One region of the Pseudoalteromonas sp. 2CM32C genome, then DNA from elsewhere that is predicted to be linked to it. Evidence: predicted binding sites of a transcription regulator. Region 1 holds the regulator's gene; the other holds the start of a gene.
The links. The regulator FliA, encoded in region 1, starts transcription of late flagellar genes. The targets are predictions, from matches to a motif close to CTAAAGNTNNNNNNNNNNNNGCCGATA.
Positions count from the first base shown of each region.

Region 2: the regulator FliA is predicted to act here: its motif matches at 1,462-1,488, upstream of MTF67_RS18285 (DUF5610 domain-containing protein).

Region 1 is NZ_JALNTI010000001.1:160,878-172,263, reverse strand. Features, by position in the region: gene flhA (flagellar biosynthesis protein FlhA) at 6-2,114, shown strand; gene flhF (flagellar biosynthesis protein FlhF) at 2,135-3,610, shown strand; gene MTF67_RS00795 (MinD/ParA family protein) at 3,603-4,463, shown strand; gene MTF67_RS00790 (RNA polymerase sigma factor FliA) at 4,490-5,200, shown strand; gene cheY (chemotaxis response regulator CheY) at 5,240-5,623, shown strand; gene MTF67_RS00780 (protein phosphatase CheZ) at 5,642-6,409, shown strand; gene MTF67_RS00775 (chemotaxis protein CheA) at 6,425-8,692, shown strand; gene MTF67_RS00770 (chemotaxis response regulator protein-glutamate methylesterase) at 8,752-9,906, shown strand; gene MTF67_RS00765 (flagellar motor protein) at 9,899-10,663, shown strand; gene MTF67_RS00760 (flagellar motor protein MotB) at 10,666-11,386, shown strand, end outside.
Region 2 is NZ_JALNTI010000017.1:12,558-23,943, reverse strand. Features, by position in the region: gene murI (glutamate racemase) at 1-227, opposite strand, end outside; gene MTF67_RS18285 (DUF5610 domain-containing protein) at 305-1,432, opposite strand; gene trmA (tRNA (uridine(54)-C5)-methyltransferase TrmA) at 1,595-2,692, shown strand; gene MTF67_RS18275 (DUF523 domain-containing protein) at 2,703-3,155, opposite strand; gene MTF67_RS18270 (thiol:disulfide interchange protein DsbA/DsbL) at 3,215-3,853, opposite strand; gene MTF67_RS18265 (thiol:disulfide interchange protein DsbA/DsbL) at 3,870-4,493, opposite strand; gene MTF67_RS18260 (serine/threonine protein kinase) at 4,528-5,502, opposite strand; gene ccoG (cytochrome c oxidase accessory protein CcoG) at 5,578-7,008, opposite strand; gene MTF67_RS18250 (hypothetical protein) at 7,298-7,657, shown strand; gene MTF67_RS18245 (hypothetical protein) at 7,657-7,863, shown strand; gene MTF67_RS18240 (UPF0149 family protein) at 7,903-8,490, opposite strand; gene MTF67_RS18235 (type II secretion system protein N) at 8,513-9,271, opposite strand; gene MTF67_RS18230 (type II secretion system protein M) at 9,275-9,748, opposite strand; gene gspL (type II secretion system protein GspL) at 9,745-10,953, opposite strand; gene gspK (type II secretion system minor pseudopilin GspK) at 10,950-11,386, opposite strand, start outside.

The DNA of each region.
Region 1 (11,386 bases):
GAATTATGAGTTTTAAAGCGGTATTACAACAACTTAATGCAGATAAAAAAGAATATGCAAAGGGCGTAGGTACGCCTTTGCTTGTGCTTGCAGCTTTGGGAATGGTCATTTTACCGTTACCGCCATTTTTACTTGATATCCTTTTTTCATTCAATATTGCGTTAGCGTTGGTGGTTCTACTCGTCACCGTTTACACCATGAAACCCGTTGAGTTTGGTATGTTTCCGGCCGTGTTGCTTATCGCCACAATTATGCGTTTAGCACTCAACGTAGCCAGTACACGTGTTGTACTTTTAGAGGGACATAATGGTGGAGATGCTGCGGGGAAGGTAATAGAAGCCTTTGGCTCTGTTGTGATTGGCGGTAATTATGCTGTTGGTTTAGTGGTGTTTTTAATTTTGATTATTATTAACTTTGTAGTAATCACAAAAGGTGCCGGGCGTATTTCTGAGGTATCTGCACGTTTTACACTTGATGCAATGCCTGGTAAGCAAATGGCAATTGATGCTGATTTAAACGCAGGGTTTATTAGTGCCGAGCAAGCGCGCGATCGCCGAGAAGAAGTAACCCGCGAGGCCGATTTTTATGGTTCAATGGATGGTGCAAGTAAGTTTGTAAAAGGTGATGCTATTGCGGGTATCGTCATTTTAATTATTAACATTGTTGGTGGTCTATTTGTTGGCATGATCCAGCATGACTTAAGCTTTGGCCAAGCTATGGAAGTTTACACACTCCTTACGATTGGTGATGGCTTAGTGGCTCAGCTCCCCTCATTACTACTATCAATTGGTACCGCAATTGTAGTAACACGCCAAAACGAGTCTCTCAATATGGGCGACCAGTTTAAGAAACAACTTGGCAACGAAAAATCTTTATTTATAGCATCTGGCATATTAATTACCATGGGCTTAGTGCCTGGCATGCCTCATTTAGCATTTTTAAGCCTAGGTGCATTATTAGGTTATTTAGCTTATTACACTCAACAAAGTAAATTAAAAGTGGCTGCAGCAGAAGCCGAGGCTGCTGCAAATGGAACTGCTGGTACGGGTGTTGCCAACAAGCAAGAGCAAAAAGAACTAGGCTGGGACGACGTTCAGCAAGTAGATGTAATTGGCTTAGAAGTGGGTTATAGATTAATTCCTTTGGTTGACCAGTCTCAAGGCGGAGAGCTACTAAATCGTATTAAGGGAGTACGTAAAAAGCTTTCTCAAGAGCTGGGTTTTTTAGTTCCACCCGTACATATTCGCGATAACTTAGAGCTTGATCCTAATGCATACAGAATTACGCTTATGGGGGTATCTACCGGTGAAGGTGAACTCAAGCATGGTGATGAGTTGGCAATAAATCCAGGTCAAGTATTTGGGCCAATTAAAGGGGTCGAAACTAAAGACCCTGCTTTTGGGCTTGATGCGGTATGGATAAAACCAGATCAAAAAGACGAAGCGCAATCGCTAGGCTATACCGTGGTAGATTCAGCTACAGTTGTGGCTACACACATTAGCCAGTTGCTTACTAACAGCGCAGCACTGCTTTTAGGTCACGAGGAAGTACAGAACTTATTAGATATGTTAGGTAAAAGCCACCCTCGCTTAGTTGAAGGTTTAGTCCCTGACGTATTACCGTTAACTGTGATTGTAAAAGTACTACAAAATCTACTTAATGAAGGCGTTGCAATTCGTGATATGCGCTCAATTGTACAAACCCTTGTTGAGTATGGGCCACGTAGTCAAGACCCTGATGTGCTAACGGCTGCAGTACGTATTTCATTACGTCGATTAATCGTTCAAGACGCTGTAGGCATGTCTTCAGAAATCCCTGTCATAACCTTGGCGCCTGAGTTGGAACAGATGTTGCATCAGTCACTGCAAAATGCAGGCGACGAAGGTGCCGGTATAGAACCAGGACTTGCAGAGCGACTTCAAGTGTCACTAAATGAAGCGCATCAAAATCAAGAAATGTCCGGTGAACCTTCAATATTGCTAACGTCGGGAATGTTACGCACTGTGTTATCTCGTTTTGTTAAGTACACCATCCCGGGTTTAAGGGTGATGTCTTATCAAGAGGTACCAGATGAAAGACAGATCAAGATAGTCAGCTCTGTTGGCCAACAATAAGATTTTAAAGGGGTTGAATCATGAAAATAAAACGTTTTTTTGCTAAAGATATGCGCACAGTACTTAAAGAAGTTAAAGACGAATTAGGTGTTGATGCGGTTATTATGTCAAATAAAAAACTAGCTAACGGTGTAGAAATTGTAGCAGCAGTAGATTATGACAAAGCAGCCCCTAAAAAAGAGCAGGCACTTAGCACTCCAGCACAAAGCTCAACAAAAACACAGCCAGTGCATAATTTTGTAAAATCAGAGCCTCTTCGCGCTAAACCAGAGCCACAAGCGAAAGTAGCCGATAGTCTTCAGGCATTATTAGAGCGTCAAGCCCCACGCCCTCGTTCTGCAGAATTGGCTTCTATGTTTTCTCAATCAGGTATTGATACTACAGACAACTACCAAGAGCCAGTTCAAGAGCAGCGTCCTCGTCCTATGTTCACTAATGAACGTCAAGCTTCAGCGCGTCCGCAAACACAAGCAGACAGCCTTGGATTTGATGATTTAGAAAGTGGTTTTGATGATCTTGACAGTCCAGTGACACCTCGCCAAGAAACTAAGCATACTGAAAGTGAGCAAATTTCGTCAATGCGTGACGAAATGAATGCCATTCGTCAATTGTTAGAACATCAAGTGTCAGGGCTTATGCAACAAGACATGGCAAGACGCGATCCTACTCGTGCATGCATGATTGATCGTTTAGTCGGTATGGGAATAGATAAAGATGTTGCTGAGCAAATGGCGTGCTTTGTTCCTGACGATGTATCTCGCCAGCAAGGTTGGAAAGCACTTTTAACAATGGTTGAAGATCAGATGCAGACAACCAACAACGAGATTTTACGTCAAGGCGGTGTATACGCCTTAGTCGGCCCAACGGGTGTTGGCAAAACAACAACCGTTGCTAAATTAGCTGCACTTGGCGCACAAAAATACGGTGCAGACAAAGTCGCTTTAATCACAACAGACACATACAGAATTGGTGCTTATGAGCAACTCGCCACTTATGGCCGAATTATAGGTTGTGGTGTTAAGCAAGTTAAAGATGCTAATGAATTAGCTGAAGTTTTATATCATTTACGAAATAAACGACTAGTATTAATTGATACTGCGGGTATGAGCCAGCGCGACTTGCGCTTAACTGAGCAACTTAATACGCTAATGCGTAATCAGCGTGTTGATATTCGTAGTTATTTAGTGCTCAGCGCAACATCGCAAATACATGTGTTGCAAGAAACCGTTAGGCACTTTAAAAAAGTGCAGTTAAGTGGTTGTATATTCACCAAATTAGACGAATCTTTAAGTTTAGGTGAGATTATTAGTATAGCGATTCAAAATCGCCTTCCAATAGGGTATCTTACTAACGGTCAACGAGTACCAGAAGATATTCGAGTTGCAAATGCTGAAAAACTAGTTAAAAAGGCTGAGCAACTCTATTTAAAAAGAGCAAAAGCACAACATTCAAGGCACCAAGCAGTGGCGCCAAGCACAGTAGGGATGTATGATTAACACAGTATTAGATCAAGCAAGTGGCCTGCGCAAAATGAGTCAAAACAATAACAACGGCGTAAAAGTTATCGCTGTCACTGGCGGTAAAGGTGGAGTAGGAAAAACAAATGTTTCTCTGAATACTGCAATTGCATTAGGCCAGCAAGGTAACAGAGTGTTGGTTCTTGATGCCGATTTAGGCTTAGCAAACTGTGACGTTATGCTAGGACTACGTGTTGAACGTAACTTATCACATGTTTTATCTGGTGAATGTGAACTTGATGAAATTTTAGTTGAAGGCCCCGCAGGTATAAAGATTGTACCCGCAACGTCAGGCTCTCAAAGTATGGTTGAATTGTCGCCTTCAGAGCACGCGGGACTTATACGGGCTTTTAGTGAATTAAATACAGAATTTGATATTTTAATTGTCGACACAGCCGCAGGTATTTCAGACATGGTGCTGAGTTTTTCTCGCGCGGCACAAGACGTCATGGTTGTTGTATGCGACGAGCCCACATCGATTACAGATGCTTACGCGCTCATTAAAGTGTTGAGTCGCGAGCATGGTGTATACAAATTTAAAATTGTTGCAAATATGGTCCGTAGTATGCGTGAAGGGCAAGAGTTATTTGCTAAACTTTCCAAAGTGACCGATCGTTTTTTAGATGTATCAATGGACCTGGTCGCAACGGTTCCCTACGACGAAAATATGCGCAAAGCAACGCGTCGCCAAAAAGTTATTGTAGAGCTTTTTCCTAATTCGCCGGCGGCACTTGCGTTTCAAGCTTTAGCAACAAAAGCAGTTAAATGGCCAATACCTAATCAACCATCAGGTCATCTGGAGTTTTTCATAGAGAAACTAGTAAACGGCTAATTATGACAACATTGGTGAATAAAGTTATGGGATATCAATCAGCACAAAATTTAAATGTGATTGTTGAAAAACATGCATCACTTGTCAAAAAAGTGGCATGTCATCTTATAGCGCGTTTACCAGCCAGCGTGCAGCTGGACGATTTAATACAATCAGGAATGATAGGTCTGATTGAAGCATCTAAAAGTTTTGATGCAACCAAAGGGGCTAGCTTTGAAACTTTTGCGGGGATTCGTATTCGTGGGGCAATGCTTGACGAGATGCGACGTGGCGATTGGGCACCCCGTTCAGTGCATCGTAAAAGCCGTTTGGTGGCCGAAACAATTGCTTTTTTAGAAAAAAGCTTAAACCGTGAGCCGACAGATATAGAAGTTGCTGAAAAACTTGAAATTTCGTTAAATGAGTACCATCATATCTTAAACGATGTAAATGCAAGTAAAGTACTCGGTATTGAAGACCTTGGTGTTGATGAAGATGCCATCAGTCCAGTGGGCCAAGATTTAGCGCTAGACAAACCGTTTAATAATGTTAAAAATGAGCGGTTTAACGAGTCTTTATTAGGTGCAATAAAATCTTTACCAGAACGTGATGCAATGGTGCTGTCTTTGTACTATAACGATGAAATGAATTTAAAAGAAATAGGGCATATACTCGATGTAAGTGAATCGCGTGTAAGTCAAATACATGGTCAGGCGATGATTAAGCTTAAAGCTAAAATCAATGACTGGATAAATTAGTAGTAAGTAAACAAGGTTAAGACCTCACTGGGGGATGTTTTGGATAAAAACATGAAAATTCTGGTTGTTGACGATTTTTCAACAATGAGACGTATTATTAAAAATCTGTTGCGTGACTTAGGTTTCACTAATGTTCAAGAAGCAGACGATGGGTCAACCGCTTTGCCAATGCTACAAAATCAAGTATTTGATTTTGTTGTTACCGATTGGAATATGCCAGGAATGCAGGGTATAGACCTACTAAGAGCAATACGTGCGGATGATAAGCTTAAACACATTCCAGTATTGATGGTAACGGCTGAAGCTAAAAAAGAACAAATTATAGCGGCAGCACAGGCAGGTGTTAATGGTTATATCGTTAAGCCATTTACTGCTGGAACACTCAAAACTAAATTAGAAAAAGTATTTGAACGTTTAGGCTAATGATAGGGGGAGAGGCTTATGTCAGCACTTGCTGCGCCTCAAATAACTTTAGAACAAGCTCGTCAGCTCGTTGTTTTTCTAGAAAACGGTGAGCAAGACAAAGCCAATCAGTTAATTTTAGATACCGCTTCTAAGGAGCAATCTGAAATATTTGCTGAGGTTGGAAAGTTAACCCGTCAATTGCATGAAGCTTTAAAAAGCTTTGAGCTAGACACTCGCTTATCTGACTTAACTACCGATGCTATTCCAGATGCAAAAAAACGGCTCAATTATGTTATAGAAATGACAGAAAATGCCGCGAATAAAACAATGGATGCTGTTGAGGCTAGCCTACCAATTGCTCAACAGTTGGCAGACGAAATATCTCATATCAAACCGACATGGGATCGCCTAATGAATCGAGAGATTGAGTTAGGGGAGTTTAAATCGTTATGCCACAGCATTGATAAGTTTATGAACAATTCTCATCATAAAACTGATGAGCTGCAAAGTTTGATGACTAATGTACTTATGGCACAAGACTATCAAGATTTAACCGGACAAGTTATTCGCCGAGTTATTGAGCTTGTTAGAGAAGTTGAAGAAAGCTTAATTCATCTTTTGACAGCCTTCGCTGATCAAAGCGAAAGTAAAGCCGAAAAAATAGAACAACAAAAAACAAATGAACCATTAGACGAACAAACTTTAGCAGGTCCAGAAGGCCCTATTATTGATAAAGAATCACGTAATGATGTTGTATCTGATCAAGATGAAGTCGATGATCTTTTATCAAGTTTGGGCTTCTAAGAGGAGAGTAACTGCATGTTTGAAGTCGATGAAGATATTTTACAAGACTTTCTTGTAGAGGCAGGAGAAATCCTAGAGCTTTTATCTGAACAGTTAGTTGAGCTGGAAAACAATCCAGAGGACACCGAATTACTCAATGCCATATTTAGAGGGTTCCACACTGTAAAAGGTGGTGCTGGATTTTTAGCTATGACCGAGCTCGTTGATGCATGTCATGGCGCAGAGAATGTGTTCGATCTGCTTAGGCAAGGCGTACGAACGGTTAATTCAGAGTTGATGGATGTAATTTTACAAGCTCTCGATACGATTAACGAGATGTTTGCCACCATTCAAAATCGTGACAAACCAGAACCCGCCGATCCTGAACTTCTTGAAACCCTTCATAAACTAGGTTTACCTCCAACAGAAGAAGAGCTTGCTGGTGACTCACCAGTTGATTCAACTGAAGAACCTCAAGCCGAGGTTATTGATGCCCCAGTTGCCGAGGAAGCCTCAGGAACTGATGAAGAAGATCCGTTTGCATTTGACGAGCTATTTAGCGGTGGAACAGTTGAACAAAGCGATGATGAAACTCAGATTGACGAAATAACAGAAGATGAATTTGAAAACTTACTAGACGAATTACATGGAAAAGGTCAAAGTCCAGTAGCTGAAAGCGCGTCCAGTAGTAGTGATGTCAGTGGAGACATTACAGATGATGAGTTTGACAACTTACTTGATGAACTTCATGGCGTTGGAAGCTTTGGTGCTGTTGCGGCCAGTGAGCCTGTAAAAGAGCAAACAGCAAGTAATAATTCTGCAGAAAGTTCTGCAACGCCTTCAACAAGTTCACCTGCAAGTGATTCTAGCGATGATGAAATTAGCGATGATGAATTTGAAGCATTGCTTGACGAGCTTCATGGTTCAGGTGCTCCTAAATCAATAGAGAGCCCTGCAGCTCCAGAGCCGAAGCCGGCGGCAAAACCCGTGGCTAAAGTAAGTGAGCCTGTCAAAAAGCCTGAACCTGTTAAAGCAGCAGCCCCAAAACCTGTTCAAAAGCCAGCAGACAAACCGGCAGCAAAACCTGTAGCAAAAGCGGCTCCAGCGCCAGCAGCTGTGAAAAAGCCAGCTCCTCCGCAAGCAGAAACAACAGTGCGAGTTGACACAAAACGCCTAGACCAAATAATGAATATGGTGGGTGAGTTAGTACTTGTTCGTAATAGGTTGGTAAGTTTAGCCACTAACTCAGAAAGTGAAGCAATGGGTAAAGCCATTTCTAACCTAGATGTAGTGACTGCAGATATTCAAGGTGCAGTAATGCAAACGCGAATGCAGCCAATTAAAAAGGTATTTGGCCGCTTCCCTCGCGTTGTTCGTGACTTAGCACGAAGCCTCAATAAAGATATTAGCTTACAGCTTGTCGGTGAAGAAACCGATTTAGACAAAAACTTAGTTGAGGCACTTGCAGACCCGCTTGTTCACTTAGTTAGAAACTCAGTTGACCACGGAATAGAAATGCCAGCTGATCGTGAAGCAGCAGGTAAACCTCGGACGGGTAATGTAACACTTTCAGCGTCTCAAGAGGGAGATCATATTTTGCTTACCATCAAAGATGATGGTGCGGGTATGGACGCAGAAAAGCTCAAAAAGATAGCGATTGGTAAAGGGGTAATAGATCACGATCAAGCAAGTCGTTTATCGGATACTGAAGCATACAACTTAATATTTGCACCAGGATTTTCTACCAAAGAAGAGATCTCTGACATCTCAGGCCGTGGTGTGGGAATGGATGTTGTAAAAACTAAAATCACTCAACTTAATGGCTCAGTGAGTATTCAGTCAGAGCTAGGTGTTGGTACAATTTTAGAAATAAAAGTACCGTTAACACTTGCGATATTACCAACCTTGATGGTTGTAGTTGGCGAACAAACATTTGCATTACCATTAGCAGGTGTAAGCGAAATATTCCATTTAGATTTAACCAAAACAAATGTTGTTGATGGTCAATTAACCATTATTGTACGTAAGAAAGCGATACCGCTATTTTATCTTGAGCATTGGTTAGTTAAAGGAGCAGATCGCACTCAGCGCAAAGCGCAAGGTCATGTTGTTATTGTTCAAATAGGTACTCAGCAGGTTGGTTTTGTAGTTGATTCTTTAATAGGTCAAGAAGAAGTTGTAATTAAACCTCTTGATGCTCTTTTGCAAGGTACTCCAGGTATGGCAGGCGCAACTATTACATCAGATGGTGGAATTGCACTAATTTTAGATGTTCCAAATATGTTAAAACACTACGCTGGCTAAATCATAAAGTAGGTACACACAAGATGTGTACCTACGTATAAATTTAATAAGAGAGCTAAATGGCCGTAAAAGTTTTAGTTGTTGATGATTCGAGCTTTTTTCGTCGTAGAGTAAGCGAAATCCTTGAACAAGACAGCGACATACAAGTTATAGGTTTTGCCATTAATGGCAGAGAGGCTGTAGAAAAAACGGCTCAGCTTCGTCCTGATATGATCACGATGGATGTAGAAATGCCTGTGCTTGATGGTATCAGTGCTGTTAAAGAGATAATGGCAAGTAACCCCACGCCAATCTTAATGTTTTCCTCTTTAACCCGTGCTGGCGCAACAGCAACACTTGATGCGCTTGATGCTGGAGCGATGGATTTTTTACCTAAAAAGTTTGAAGATATTGCACGTAATAATGAAGATGCGATAAAGCTCCTTCAAGCTAAAGTCAAAGAAATTGGTAATAAGCGCATTCCTAGAGCCTTTAAGCCAATAACACACCAGAAACCAGCGGCACGCTCTGTGCCTGATAAAACCAGTAATACTGGGTCTTCAATCAGGCAACCAGATAGAAGTTTTCAGCGTTCAACAACCGCATCGACATTAACAAAAACACAAAACAACGTACCAACTCGTGCAAGTGGCAAGCAATACAAGCTTGTGGCTATCGGTACATCTACTGGTGGTCCTGTTGCTTTACAAAATGTGCTTACGCAATTACCCGCTAATTTTCCGCATCCCATTTTACTTATCCAGCATATGCCTGCTGCTTTTACACCGGCATTTGCAGCTCGTTTAAATGGATTGTGCAAAATAAAAGTAAAAGAAGCACAGCAAGGTGATCGTCTTGATGCTGGAACTGCCTATTTGGCTCCTGGCGGGCAACAAATGATGGTTGAAGGTCGAGGTGGTTCTAAAACATTGCGCGTTTTTGAAGACAATAGCGAACGAATCACTTATAAACCCAGTGTTGACGTTACATTTGCAAGTATTGCAAAAGCTTATCAGGGAGATGTTTTAGCTATTATTTTAACCGGCATGGGGGCTGATGGTAGAGATGGCGCAAGAATGTTAAAACAAACTGGCGCCACTATTTGGGCACAAGATGAAAAAAGCTGTGTTGTTTATGGTATGCCACAAGCTGTTGCTAATGCGGGGCTTTCAAGTGAGAGTTTAGCGCTTGACGATATTGCAACGCGGATAAAAAGTGAAACCGGTTGTGGATAAGCTTTCTGTACTTGGTTTAATTGTTGCACTAAGTGCTATAGCAATTGGCTATCATTTAGAAGGTGGTGTGATTGCAGCACTTTTTAATGGCCCTGCGCTTATTATAGTACTAGGTGGGACAGTAGGCGCTGTAATGCTGCAAACGTCTACTAGTACCTTTAAAAAAATGCTTAGAATGAGTCACTGGGTATTTGTGACTCCCAGTTACAATATTGATGATGCAATTGAGCAAGTTAAACGTTGGTCTCATAAAGCGAGACAAGAAGGATATTTGGCATTAGAGGATGAGGCCCTAACTCACTCAGATGTATATGCAGCAAAAGGGCTGAGTTTACTTGTTGATGGCGGTTCAGAGCAGAGGCTACGTGATACGCTTGAAATAGATTTAATGCTGGAGCGTGAGCGTTTGCTTGAAGCTGCACGTGTATACGAAGCAATGGGCGGTTATAGCCCTACCATCGGTATTTTAGGAGCTGTTCTTGGGCTCATTCAGGCTATGTCTTTTATTACCGATCCGCAATTGCTTGGCGCTGGAGTTGCAACAGCCTTTATTGCAACGATTTATGGGGTGGGGTTAGCTAATTTATTATTTTTGCCAATGGCACATAAGCTCAAGCAACGTGTAGAAGAAAAGATGCTTTACCACGAAATGCTTGCAGAAGGGATAATTGCAATCAGCGATGGCCAAAGCCCAATGAACATTGAGCTAAAGTTAGAAGCTTATCGTGTTGAACGGCCAAGCCTAGTGGACGCATAAAAATGATGCGTCGACGATTTGGTCGCTCGGCCCATAAAAACCAGCATACAGAGCGCTGGTTAGTATCTTATGCGGATTATATGACCATTATGTTTGCCTTCTTTGTTGTAATGTATGCGATTGCGATTAACAAAGAAGAAAACTTCCAAATTTTATCCGATTCCCTAGAGCAAGTATTCGACAAGTCGGCTCGTGTTTATTCTCAGCAAGGTACGGGGGTAGATGGTACTGGAATACTTACTGATAGGGTTACTCCTGAAGATGAATTGCTGTATGGCGAAAGTATCAACAAGGAAGAGCAAGGCCCAGAGTTGTTAGACGGCCAAAGTGAGACAAGTAATATACAGCAAAAATATTTAGGAAAACCACTTGATAGCTTATTAACGAAACTTCAGTCAGCGCTTATTGATGAAATACGTGATGGTGAAGCCAATCTAGAATTGCATCAAGATTGGCTCATAATAGAACTGAGTTCAGGTATGTTATTTTCAAGTGGTAGTGCAGTTGCTCATTCTAGAGCAAAACAAGTTGTTAAAATTGTAAAAGATATTATCGCGCCAGTGGATAACTATATACGTGTGCGTGGATATACAGATGATGAAACAATTAAAAATGAAATATTTCGCTCTAACTGGGAGCTTTCTGTCGCTCGCGCAACTTCAATACTTGTTGAGCTTGAAGCACTTGACATAAATTCGGCCCGAATGGCTATTGAAGGGTATG
Region 2 (11,386 bases), on a different contig from region 1:
GTGTTGCATGCTATTACAATTAAATCGACGTTTAGCTTGTTTAACTTAATGAAATGAATGAGCGAACACAAACGATTAATAATTGTTTGTTGTGTTTGAGCTCCATAAGGTAAGAAAGCATTATCCATAAAATAGCTATATTGAGCATTCGGGATACGTTGCTTTATATGATCAAGTACTGTTGTGCCACCAATCCCTGAATCAAAAACCATTATATGCGCTGACAAACGACCGTTCCTATTATTAGATTAGAACGGCAGTTTGCCATGTGATTTTTGCAAAAGAAAGTAGTTTAATGTTGAGGTTAAACTTCCTCTGCTGTTTGCTTTGTCGCGCTATTTAACTTATTAAGGTTTTCAAACATAGCTTTTGTGTAATCAACCAGTTTATCGATCTCACTTTGATCTTCATTAAGCCACTGCATAATGCCTGATAACTGATTTTGAATACCTAGCTCGGTTGCTTTAGAAAATGCCTCTCGGAGGTCATCATTAAAAGGCGCTACTTTATCTGCAATTACTTTTTCTGGAGCCGGTTTATTTTCTTCGTAACCCTTTATTGCAGCAACTGTTTTGGTTTGGCGTAAATCCATTGAAAATGCAACAAGTTGTTCATTGCCTAAACTAAGCTCTTGCGCTTCTTCGAATGCCTGCTCTAAATCGCCGCTAAAAAAGGTCTTACTTACGTTTTGTAGGTTTTCCATTAACTCATTAATTGCTTCTTGCTCTTTATCATTAAGGTCGCCGTTAACTGACATTGAAAATGAAAGCTCTCTCGATTGTGATGATTCACTTACGAATGCCTCCCCTCCCTCACCACGCTGATAACTACTAGCAGACTGAGATTTAAATGCATCGGCAAAACTTATTGTTACTTCATCACCTTCTGCTGTGGTGAAACTGTACTGAGCATTATTACTTAAACTTGCGTATTGTGCTTGGGTTACCCCCACACTAGCTGGCATTGGGTTGAACAAATTATCTTCAAACTTATCAAGGCCATCAAAAATACCTTCTTTTGATTTGTTAATTCCCTCTTGGGTTTCATCGTTCAGAACGCCGGATTCTTTTAACTCATCAACGGCGTCATCAATACCTATTTGAACCCCCTTACGGGCATCACTTAGCATACCTTTTAATTTATCGTCATCGGCACCATCAGCTTTTGCTTTATTAACGGCGCCGGTGACAAAGTCGAGTACATTTTTAACTATTGCTTCAAAATCAAAAAGGGGCTTATCTGCTTTTTTTTCTTGAACTGGCAAACCAAGCTGCTCTGCCATTTTATCACCTAAAACTTTAGCAGCTAATTCTTTACCTCGTTGCTGATAGCTGTCTTGCGGAGACGCGATGGTAGGTTGTTGTACGTCAGCTTTGTTGTTGAATTTGTTTATGTTCTGGCTTGGTACAAAGCCATAGTTGCCTATTTTCATGAATCGTCTCCTGAGCGTGCGTAGTTTATTATCGGCCAGGGCATAAAAAACTAAAGTAAACCGTGCAAAAAAACATCATTTATTCTAGCCAAAACTAGACAAATGCGAACCGCTCCCTACAATAGCGCCGATAAACAGATCTTAGATAAGGTAGTAACGCGAATGGCAGTTATTAAAATAGATACCACACAGTACCAAGCGCAGTTAAGTGAAAAAGAACAGCGTATAACTTCACAGTTTCAACGTTTTGGTGTGGAGCAGCTAGAAGTATTTAGCTCAGAGCCAATTAACTACCGCCAACGTGCCGAATTTAGAGTATGGCATGATGGAGACGATCTGTTTCATATAATGTTTGATCAGCAAACTAAAGAAAAAATACGTGTTGATACGTTTGACCCTGCGGCACCGCTTGTTGGTGAAATCATGCAGGTGATGATTGAAAACCTTAAACCATGCGAGGTTTTACGCCGAAAGCTATTTCAAATAGATTACCTGTCTACACTCAGTGGTGAAATTTTAGTGAGCTTGCTTTATCACAAGCCGCTTGATGATGAATGGCTACGTGAAATTAAGTCACTAAAGGCAAAACTGAGTGAAAAATATAAAATAGATTTTATTGGCCGAGCACGTAAGCAGAAAGAAGTGCTAGGTGATGACTTTGTAACAGAGCAATTAACTGTAAATGGCCAAGAACTAATTTACCAACAAGTAGAAAATAGCTTTACGCAACCTAATGCAAAAGTAAATATAAGTATGCTTGAGTGGGCACAAGATTTATGTAAACCACTTAAAAATGATTTACTAGAGCTTTACTGCGGTAATGGTAACTTTTCTATTGCGCTAGCGGGATCTTTTAATAAAGTACTCGCAACTGAAATATCTAAATCGTCTGTTCACTCTGCTCAATATAACATTGCCAAAAACAATGTAGACAACCTAGATATTATTCGTATGTCGAGCGAAGAGTTTACTCAAGCAATGAATGGCGAACGTACTTTTTCTCGTCTAAATGGCATTGATTTAAAAAGTTACAATTGCCAAACCATCTTAGTCGACCCGCCACGCGCTGGTATGGATGAGTTAACCTGTGATTTAGTGGCTAATTACGAAAACATAATTTATATATCGTGTAATCCTGACACACTGGAACGCGATTTAGATCATTTAACGCGTTCGCATAATGTTAAGCGCTTTGCGATATTTGATCAGTTCCCTTATACACATCACATAGAGTCGGGTGTTTTCTTACAGCGTAAATAACCAACCAAAATTAAAGTGCCAGTGCTTTTATAAGCGCTGGTATTTGCTCTTCACTAAATACTTGAACTCCATTCTTTATTAATAATGCTGCAGTTAAACCTAGACCTTCGATTTTTATTCCGCGATGCTTTCCATCATATATTGTATTTCGTCCGCAAGAAGGGCTCGATTCTTTAAGTAAAGCAAAACGAACTTTATTTTTTTTACAAAGTTCTAGCGCTATATTAGCCCCAGTTTGAAATTGCTCTGTTACATCTTCGCCTGAATTAGTAATTACTTTCCCCTGTATTATTTCAGCAGGAGCTCTAGGAGTAGATAGCCCACCAGCCACTTCAGGACAAAAGGATATTATTTTCTTATTACTTTGCCATACCCGTAATTGTGGATGCTGTAATGTTTGTCCTTTCCCATCATAACGAACAGGCTGCCCTAGCAAGCAACTCGATACTAATATTTTTTTCATTGCTACATCCTTATAAAGCAAAAAAGCTCCTTAAGGAGCTTTTTTGGTTTTAGCTAAACTTACTTGTTAGCTAAGTAATTAATTAATTTACTAATATCTTCAGGTGCTGTAACACCTGATTCACGGCCTAAGTTTAATTTATACTTACCGTTTACGATAAATGTGGGTACACCACGAAGAGCACCTTTTTCTTTAAAGTATTCTTGATCGCGCTTCATCTTAGAACTTAATGTACGAACCGAAAAGCTTTTAAATAACTTATCAAACTTATCGCCATCAACACCTTGCGCAACAAACACATCTTTCACGTCAGCTAACTCGTTAAATTTAGCGCGCTTAGTGTGAATATGATTAAAAATAGCTGCGATAAGTTTCTCTTTTTGAGGAAGTACTTCAGCAGTTGCAAGTGCTTGGCTCATCATTTGTTGGTTTTCTGGATTACGAACACCCACAAAGTCAACGTGACTCTTTTTAAACTTAACATTTTTATCTAGTTTAGGCTTAAATTCGCTGATCAGTGACTCGTAGTTATTACACGCCGGGCAGTAAAAAGAGAAAAACTCTTTTACTTCTGGCTTTTTAGTGGCACGTTCAGCAATAACATCGTAATGAACGCCTTCTTCGTAGGTCGCCGCAAAGCTTGTTGCTGCCATCGGTAATACTAATGCAAGTAACCCTGCTTTAAGTAGTTTAATCATTCTTATGCTCCAAAATTTATAATGCTAATAAAAACGCAATTAACTCATCAAGTTCTTGTTGGTTTTTTATGGTGTTAATATTGATTTTGTATTTATCGTTAACAATAAAAGTAGGTACACCAGTTAACGCACCTAACTTTGAATATTTGTTTTGCTTATCTTGCATTGCTTGCTCTTCGGCAATAATTGGCATGCTTGCAATCGCTTGGTCAAATGTGTCGCTATCAATTCCATTTACTTCCAATAGCTTTTTAAGGTCTTTAACTTCTGTTAAAGGCGCACCTTGAATATGGATACTTCTAAAAATTTGGTCAGCTATATTTTGTGCTTGCCCTTGTTGTTTTGCGATTAAGTAAGCAAAGCTTAAATTACTTTGTGCCTGTGGAGACACACCACCTAAAAAGTTGACGTGACTTTTAACAAAATCAGTGCCTTCAGGCAGTTTTTTTTCAATTGCTTTAGCCACTGGTTCAAATTTAAAACAGTGCGGACAATAAAATGAAAAGAACTCTGTTACCTGTGGTGTTGTGCTTTTTTCAGTTTTAATAATCGTGTATTGGTTATTTGCCTCAAACTGTGCAGCAAAGGCTGCAAAAGGTAAACATAAAAGAAGTAGGCTCAGTTTTAGTTTTTTAAGCATTAGTATCTCGTTGTACTTGTCATTAAATAATAATTTACGGCAATAACTTTAACGGCGGTTCTTGCAGTGCAGCAAGTTGTTCTTTAAGCGCTAAAATTTGTTGCTCCCAGTATTTGTCATCAGCAAACCATGAAAAGTTCCGCACAAAAGCTGGATCGCTCCACCTTTTTGCCACCCATCCCATGTAGTGAATAATACGCATTGCTCGCAGCGGTTCAATTAATTTGAGTTGAGCGTGGTCAAAATCACAAAACTCTTCATACGCTCCCACCAAAGTGTCTAACTGTAACAGTTGCGTTGGTCTGTCGCCACTGAGCATCATCCATAGATCTTGAATAGCAGGCCCTTGACGACTATCGTCTAAATCCACGAACATTAGCGCATCGCCAGCCCATAATATATTGCCTGCGTGGCAATCGCCATGTAAGCGAATACTATTTGTATCTTGATACTGCTTTTGTGTCTGCTCAATTACCAAATCTAAAATAGTATAAAAAGCAGTGCTTAATCCCATTGGCACCAAGTTACTTTTTTGAAGATGAACTTTAGCTGTATGCAAATATTCTTCACAGCTTATTGTTGGTCTGTAAGTAAAGGGTTTGGTTTTAGCTACTTGGTGCATTCGACCAATTAAACGTCCCATAACATCAAGCTGATCTAAATTATCTACTTCAAATAATCGCCCACCCACACTTGGGAATACCACAAACATATAGCCCTGGTGTTCAAACAAGCTTTGTCCATTATGTAAAACAGGGGCTACAACGGGTACTTCAGCGTCAGCAAGCTCAAAAGCAAAATCGTGCTCCTCTTGAATTTGTGCTTTACTCCAACGCTCGGGACGATAAAACTTTACTACGTAACGCAGACCGTCTTCGGCTTTAAATTGATAAACTCTATTTTCATAACTGTTAAGCGCTAGTAACCCAGACTCGGGATAAATACCTATGGTTTCTATCGCATCAAGTATTAAATCTGGGGTTAAATCTATAAAGCTAAATTTGCTCATGCTCTTCTTATATAAATGAAAAGCGGGTTAAACCCGCTTTTGTTATTGCTATATTTACCGAATTAGAAAGTACGGCTATCGCGCTCTAAAAAAGTTGCTCGATTGCGAAATTGTCTCATCCGGTTCATTAACTGGCGACAATACAAAATTAAACTCTGTTATAGGCGCTTTTAAGTCATAAGGGTCCATAACGAGTGATAATGGCACATTATGCGATTGACCCGCTTGAACAGTAAATACTTGTTTACCTATGTATTTAAAGTTTTCTAGCCCTGCCACTTTAATGTTAAAGGTTTGCTCATATTGCGCCTTATTGATGACCTTTAAGGTATATGTGTTTTCAACCAAGCCATTAAAGTCGACACGATATAGCTGATTTCGATCACGAATAATATCAAAGTCCATTGGTTTACGCAGTGCAATATTTGTAACAAGCGCGCCTGTTAGCAACACTAGTATGACCGTATACCCAATAATTTTGGCTCGTAGAGGGTTGGTTTTATTTTCTGGCGTCTCAAGATTACGTTCTGTGGTATACGAAATTAACCCTCGCGGGTACTCCATTTTATCCATTACGCCGTCACATGCATCAATACACGCACCACAATTTATACACTCAGCCTGCAAACCGTTTCTTATATCAATGCCTGTTGGGCAGACTTGTACACATAGGTTACAGTCAATACAGTCACCTATTTCTAAATCAGCGTGGGCAACCTTACGTGAGCGAGGGCCCCGGCTTTCACCTCGGCTTTCATCATAGGTTACTGTGTAGGTATCTTTGTCAAACATTGCCGACTGAAAACGTGAGTAGGGACAGATATGCAAACACATAATTTCACGCATCCAGCCTGCGTTGCCATATGTACACACAGCAAATACTAAAATGCTCACTAGTGCATAACCGCCAACATTAAAGGTTATAAAATCAGGGAGTAGCTCTCTTATCGGTGTGAAGTAACCAACAAACGAAATAGAAGTATACAAAGAAAACAACACCCAGCTGGAATGCTTAGCTGCTTTTCGCCAGAACTTGTCAAAGTCCATAGGCCGTTGATCGAGCTTTTTACGTTGATTTGCTGTCCCTTCAAGTTTTTCTTCAAACCAGATGAAAATGAAGGTCCATACCGTTTGAGGACAGGTATATCCGCACCAGACTCGTCCATAAAATGTAGTTACCAAAAACAGCGCAAAAGCCGCCAGCATGAATATAAATGCCAGTATGGTGAAGTCTTGAGGCCATAAAGTTAGACCAAAAATATTGTATTTTTGTGCTATTAAATCAAATAGCACTGCTTGCTGGCCGTTAAAGTTTATCCATGGCAAAACCATAAATGCGAGCATGCCTAAAAAGCCAATGCGCTGTCTTAGTAATTGGTGAAGACCTTTTACGGCTCTCACATAAATGCGGTTACGGGGGTTAAATCTATCATCTTGACGGCTTAAATCCGGCTTTTGAATTTTTACCTCAACAGGAATGTTTTTTACTTTAATCTGTTTGTCCATCGAAGTTCCTCAACACCGCTTGGAAAATAAAAGCTGAGCACTAATCAAATGCTCTATACTCATAGTGTAGCAAGTAACTTGCTAAGTAAGACTAGTTTAATGAATCATAAATTAAATACTTTCAGATATTTCAGAAATATCTAACTTTTGTTAGTTATTATATCAATATTGGCTAAAATTACTGGTATAGATTGCGACTAATTTATTCATCTCAGTTACTTGCTTTTAAAAGGCAGTTTATTACACTGCTTGATAATTCAACCCTATTTAGATCAAGGTTTACGTATCCATGAAGAAGTTTATTATTTTGATAATTGTGATCCTTGCGTTTTTTACCATTGATCATCCACTTGTAAAAGAACCACGCGAAAAGCTATTAGGCGAAGGTATTGGCTTTTTAAGTGATGCAAGTAAAGTAAATAGAAGCCCTGCTGCTAATTTAGCAAAAAACAGAATTAGTCATGAGCTGACACTCTCAAGCTCAGAAAAAGAATACGTAGAAAAAACATTCACCACTGATGACGCAGTTCAGCTATTTAATTTGCGCTACTGTCGTGAACGCGACTTAAACCTTTACTTCTACGCTGAACGCTTAAATAAAGTGTGTAAAATAGTGTCTGAATCACTCGAGCAAAAACGGACTAAATAATGGACTTTTCTAATTTAAACAAAAAAACCAGTGATTCGTTTCACAAGCAACGTAATATGCTTAAACAGTTAGCACAAGGTAAAACGCTAAAATGCGAAAAATGTAATACGGTACTCACACTCGATTTAGCCACCAGCGAAGTGGGAAAAGGCGTAGTGAAGTGCAAGCAAGGCTGCACAGATATTATTTTAGATCTTGGCGCTTGATATTAATTAAAGCGCCATTATTAAAAAGTTTAACGCTAACTACCCGTCCCAGCCATCATCGTTATACAAACCACTATTGAGCGCCACTATTTCTACTAGCTCTGCAAAACCAAGTGCAAAATCCCCCATAAGGTCATATTGTTGCTCACACAACTGCAATGTATTTATTGAATTTTGTGATGCTATTTGAGAGATAAGCTGTGTATCTAATGCAAAAAAGCTGAGGGTTGCTTGTGCGGTTTCTAAGGCCTCTTTGTACTGTGCATCTAACTTCGTTGCTGCTAATAGCTTTTGCGTGTAAGCATTACTTGCTGTTAAAAAGCCTTGGCTCCACTGCGAGCAAAATGCACTGTCGTACTGTGGTGGCAGTTTATAACCTACTTCAAAAACCTGTTCACTTATTTGATGGTAAAACGCCATAAATAAAAATAGCGTTTCTTCATCTAATTCGTTTACTGAATTATTGAGTATCACATCAACCCATTCGTGCACATCAAGGGGGTCGGGTGAACATATAACACCAAACAAATAACCTTTGCTTTGTTCAAAGGTCATAGCTTGAGGTTGGGTATTTAAAAATGTGCTGAGCTGCTTAGCATGCAGCTCAGTGAATTGCGGTAGTTGCATTAAAACTCTTTATATCAAAACATTAAAAATTGAGCGGGTAACGGCCTTGGCTATCTGGTCGGCCTAAAAACTTAACCGCATCGTGAACATCTTTTGGTAAGCTAGCATCTGGTTTTACATACCCTGCCACGCTAAAGTCAAAGTTAGCTTTAAGAGTGGCATCGGCTTCAAGCCCAAGGGTGTTATCAGGGTCGATTAATATTGCCACATCGCCCGACTTACAGCTTAACTTGCCAGCCAGAGGTCCTATATTAAACCAACCATTTAAGCCTTGCACGTCGATATTTGGGCTCGCTATTTCACCCTTTAATGACTCACAGTAAGGAGCACCTGAGGTGTATTCATCTAGCTCAAGTATTACACGCCCCTTTGCTGTAACAGGCAATGGTAACTGAACTCGTTGCATAGCTCGCTCTACCGTTGAGCGAACTAAACCATCTGTTACTTTTAAAGTATGATTAAACAATCCATAACTGACGGTTGCATATCCCGATATATCAGTGCGTTCGCGAGCATTTCCAAACTTTATATTAGTATTTAAATTGCCAGTAAATAATGCCCAACCGGCGATATCCCAGCGCACATTGTTTAACTGCTCGCCATCAAAACGAACTTGCATTAATTGGCCTTGCCATACAGTGCCTACAGCCTGCCCTACTTCTAACTGCTTAGGAAAATGAGGTTTTGCTAAATCAAGCGCGATAGCAGCGGGTAATTTAATAATACAAAACACAATAAAACTAATTAAAAAGACAGCCGATAATATAATTATTCTTTTCATTTATTAATTCTCTAATACCAAACGGCTTACTCTTACATAACCCGATTTATCGTCGCGACTTAAATCTAAGTTTTCGATTTTTAAACCATGCTGATTCACTAATTCATCGAGCCATTCTACTAGTTTATTAAACTCTACTGAGTCGAGCGTTAAACGCAGCGAACCATCACTAGGCTGCATTTTACTAATATTGATTTGATAGCGACTGCGGGTAGAGTTAACCACTTGGCTTAGATTTTGACTACTCGCAACACGCGTATTACCCGCTGCTTTTAGCTTTACTATGCTTTCGTCAACCCACACGAGCAAAGCCTGTTGCTTAATTTTCGATTGTTCTGCTTTTGTTATAGCGTTATTTAACGGCCTGAATATCCCCATCACAAGAACAAAAATAACAAATATACCACTAGCAACCATAATAAGTTGCTGCTCTTGTTCTTTTAAAGAACGCCAGTATTTTATCGCTTGTGCTTTCATGCAGCACCTCGTAATTTAATCTCACCTACCACAAAATCACCATCGTTATTTAAAGACCCTTGCTCTACCGTTAAGCCTTGCTTTTCGAGTATGGTTTTTACTTTACCAAAGGTTTGAAAGTCTTTAGCACGGGCGCGAATACGTAATTCGTTTCTTCGTTTGTCGTAACGTAACGTTTCTGGTGTGAACTCATTCACTTGTGAAAATACATCAACCAAATTAGTCGTCAGCTCTAAAAAACCGGATTCATCAGAGCCTTCTATTCTATCTAATGCGCCTTTAATCTGATTTTTTATCAAATTAGGATGCACTTTAGATCCGGGGAATGCTGTCTGGTATCGCTCAACTACTTGGTTTTTTACTATATCGACCTGAGAATTAAGCTGTTGCAACTCAATTGCCTTTATAACTAAAGTAGAGCCCAATGCGACGGCTGTAAAAATTGCCGCGCCTTTCCAGTAACCCCACCAGAGCGCGCTCTTCTTTTTAAGCTGGTAAACACCTTGGCGAAGGTTGAATTTAACGTTATTTAATTGCTTAGCAAATAAAGCTAACGGGAGATCGTACTGACTTGTTTGCGCTTGTAAATTAGCCCCCTCAGGGAAGTCTTCCGCTGGGCTAAAGTGTTTAACCTCAGGGTTACCTAACGCAGTCAAGTAACCTGACAACCAGCTTAATTCAACCGCACTAATATGCCATGCCCCTTGCTTAAACAGCCACTGCTGATTGAGCTCTATAGCACTAGCCTCTCCCTCACCTACAGAGGGTAACAACAGTGCATCAGGTAATACTTTATAAACAGGCAGCTCATGTTCCACAAACAACGCGAGCCATTGCTCAAACCATTCGCGGTCAGTCATAGCAACCTGAATAGCATGCTGCTCACCAACCATAGTTGCTTCGCCTATAGCTATATACAAATCGTCTACATCGCAGGCTATATCTTCTTCAAGCATGTAAGGGAGTGCTTGCTCTAATTTGCGATTCCACTTTGTGGGTAGTGTTACCGTTTTTAATTGCACTTGATCGCTTGGCAATAAAACAACCACTTCCCTGTTGGCTGCTTTTTCACTTAATTCATTCAAATTGCCTGCGCTTGATAGCTCACCACTGGCTATTATTTCTTGTTCTTGTGGTGAATATACAAGCCAATTTAATCGTTCTTGTTGGGTTTGACCCGTACGGATCAACAATATTTCTGTCACTGTACGCCTCCAAATTTTCGCGCCAGTATCGTTACTTCGCCGTCTTTGGCGTGCAGTAAGGTGGTCATCGAAAAACGCAGATCTACAAAGTTTGCCTGCGTTTGTAATTTAAAATATTCGCTTTTAATACTAAATAAGTCTTTCACTGATTCAGTGTTTGTACCGCCTTGTTGCTGTACCTGTTCAAAAAATTCTTCTAAAGAATCAAAACCTGTTTGTGGCCTTGCAGCAATGACAGCCTCTGCAGCTGACAAACTTAAATTATCCATCAGCGCGCTTAGTAGTAAAGCCTGTTCTGGTGCTATTGTATTAATGTTAATTAAAAGCTGAGTGCTCCCCGGTATAACACACACATAAGGCAGCACTTTTTCCATTACTAGCGGGTTAAAGCCTTTTACCAAGCGAAGTTCCGATGGAGATGCAAATAAACTAT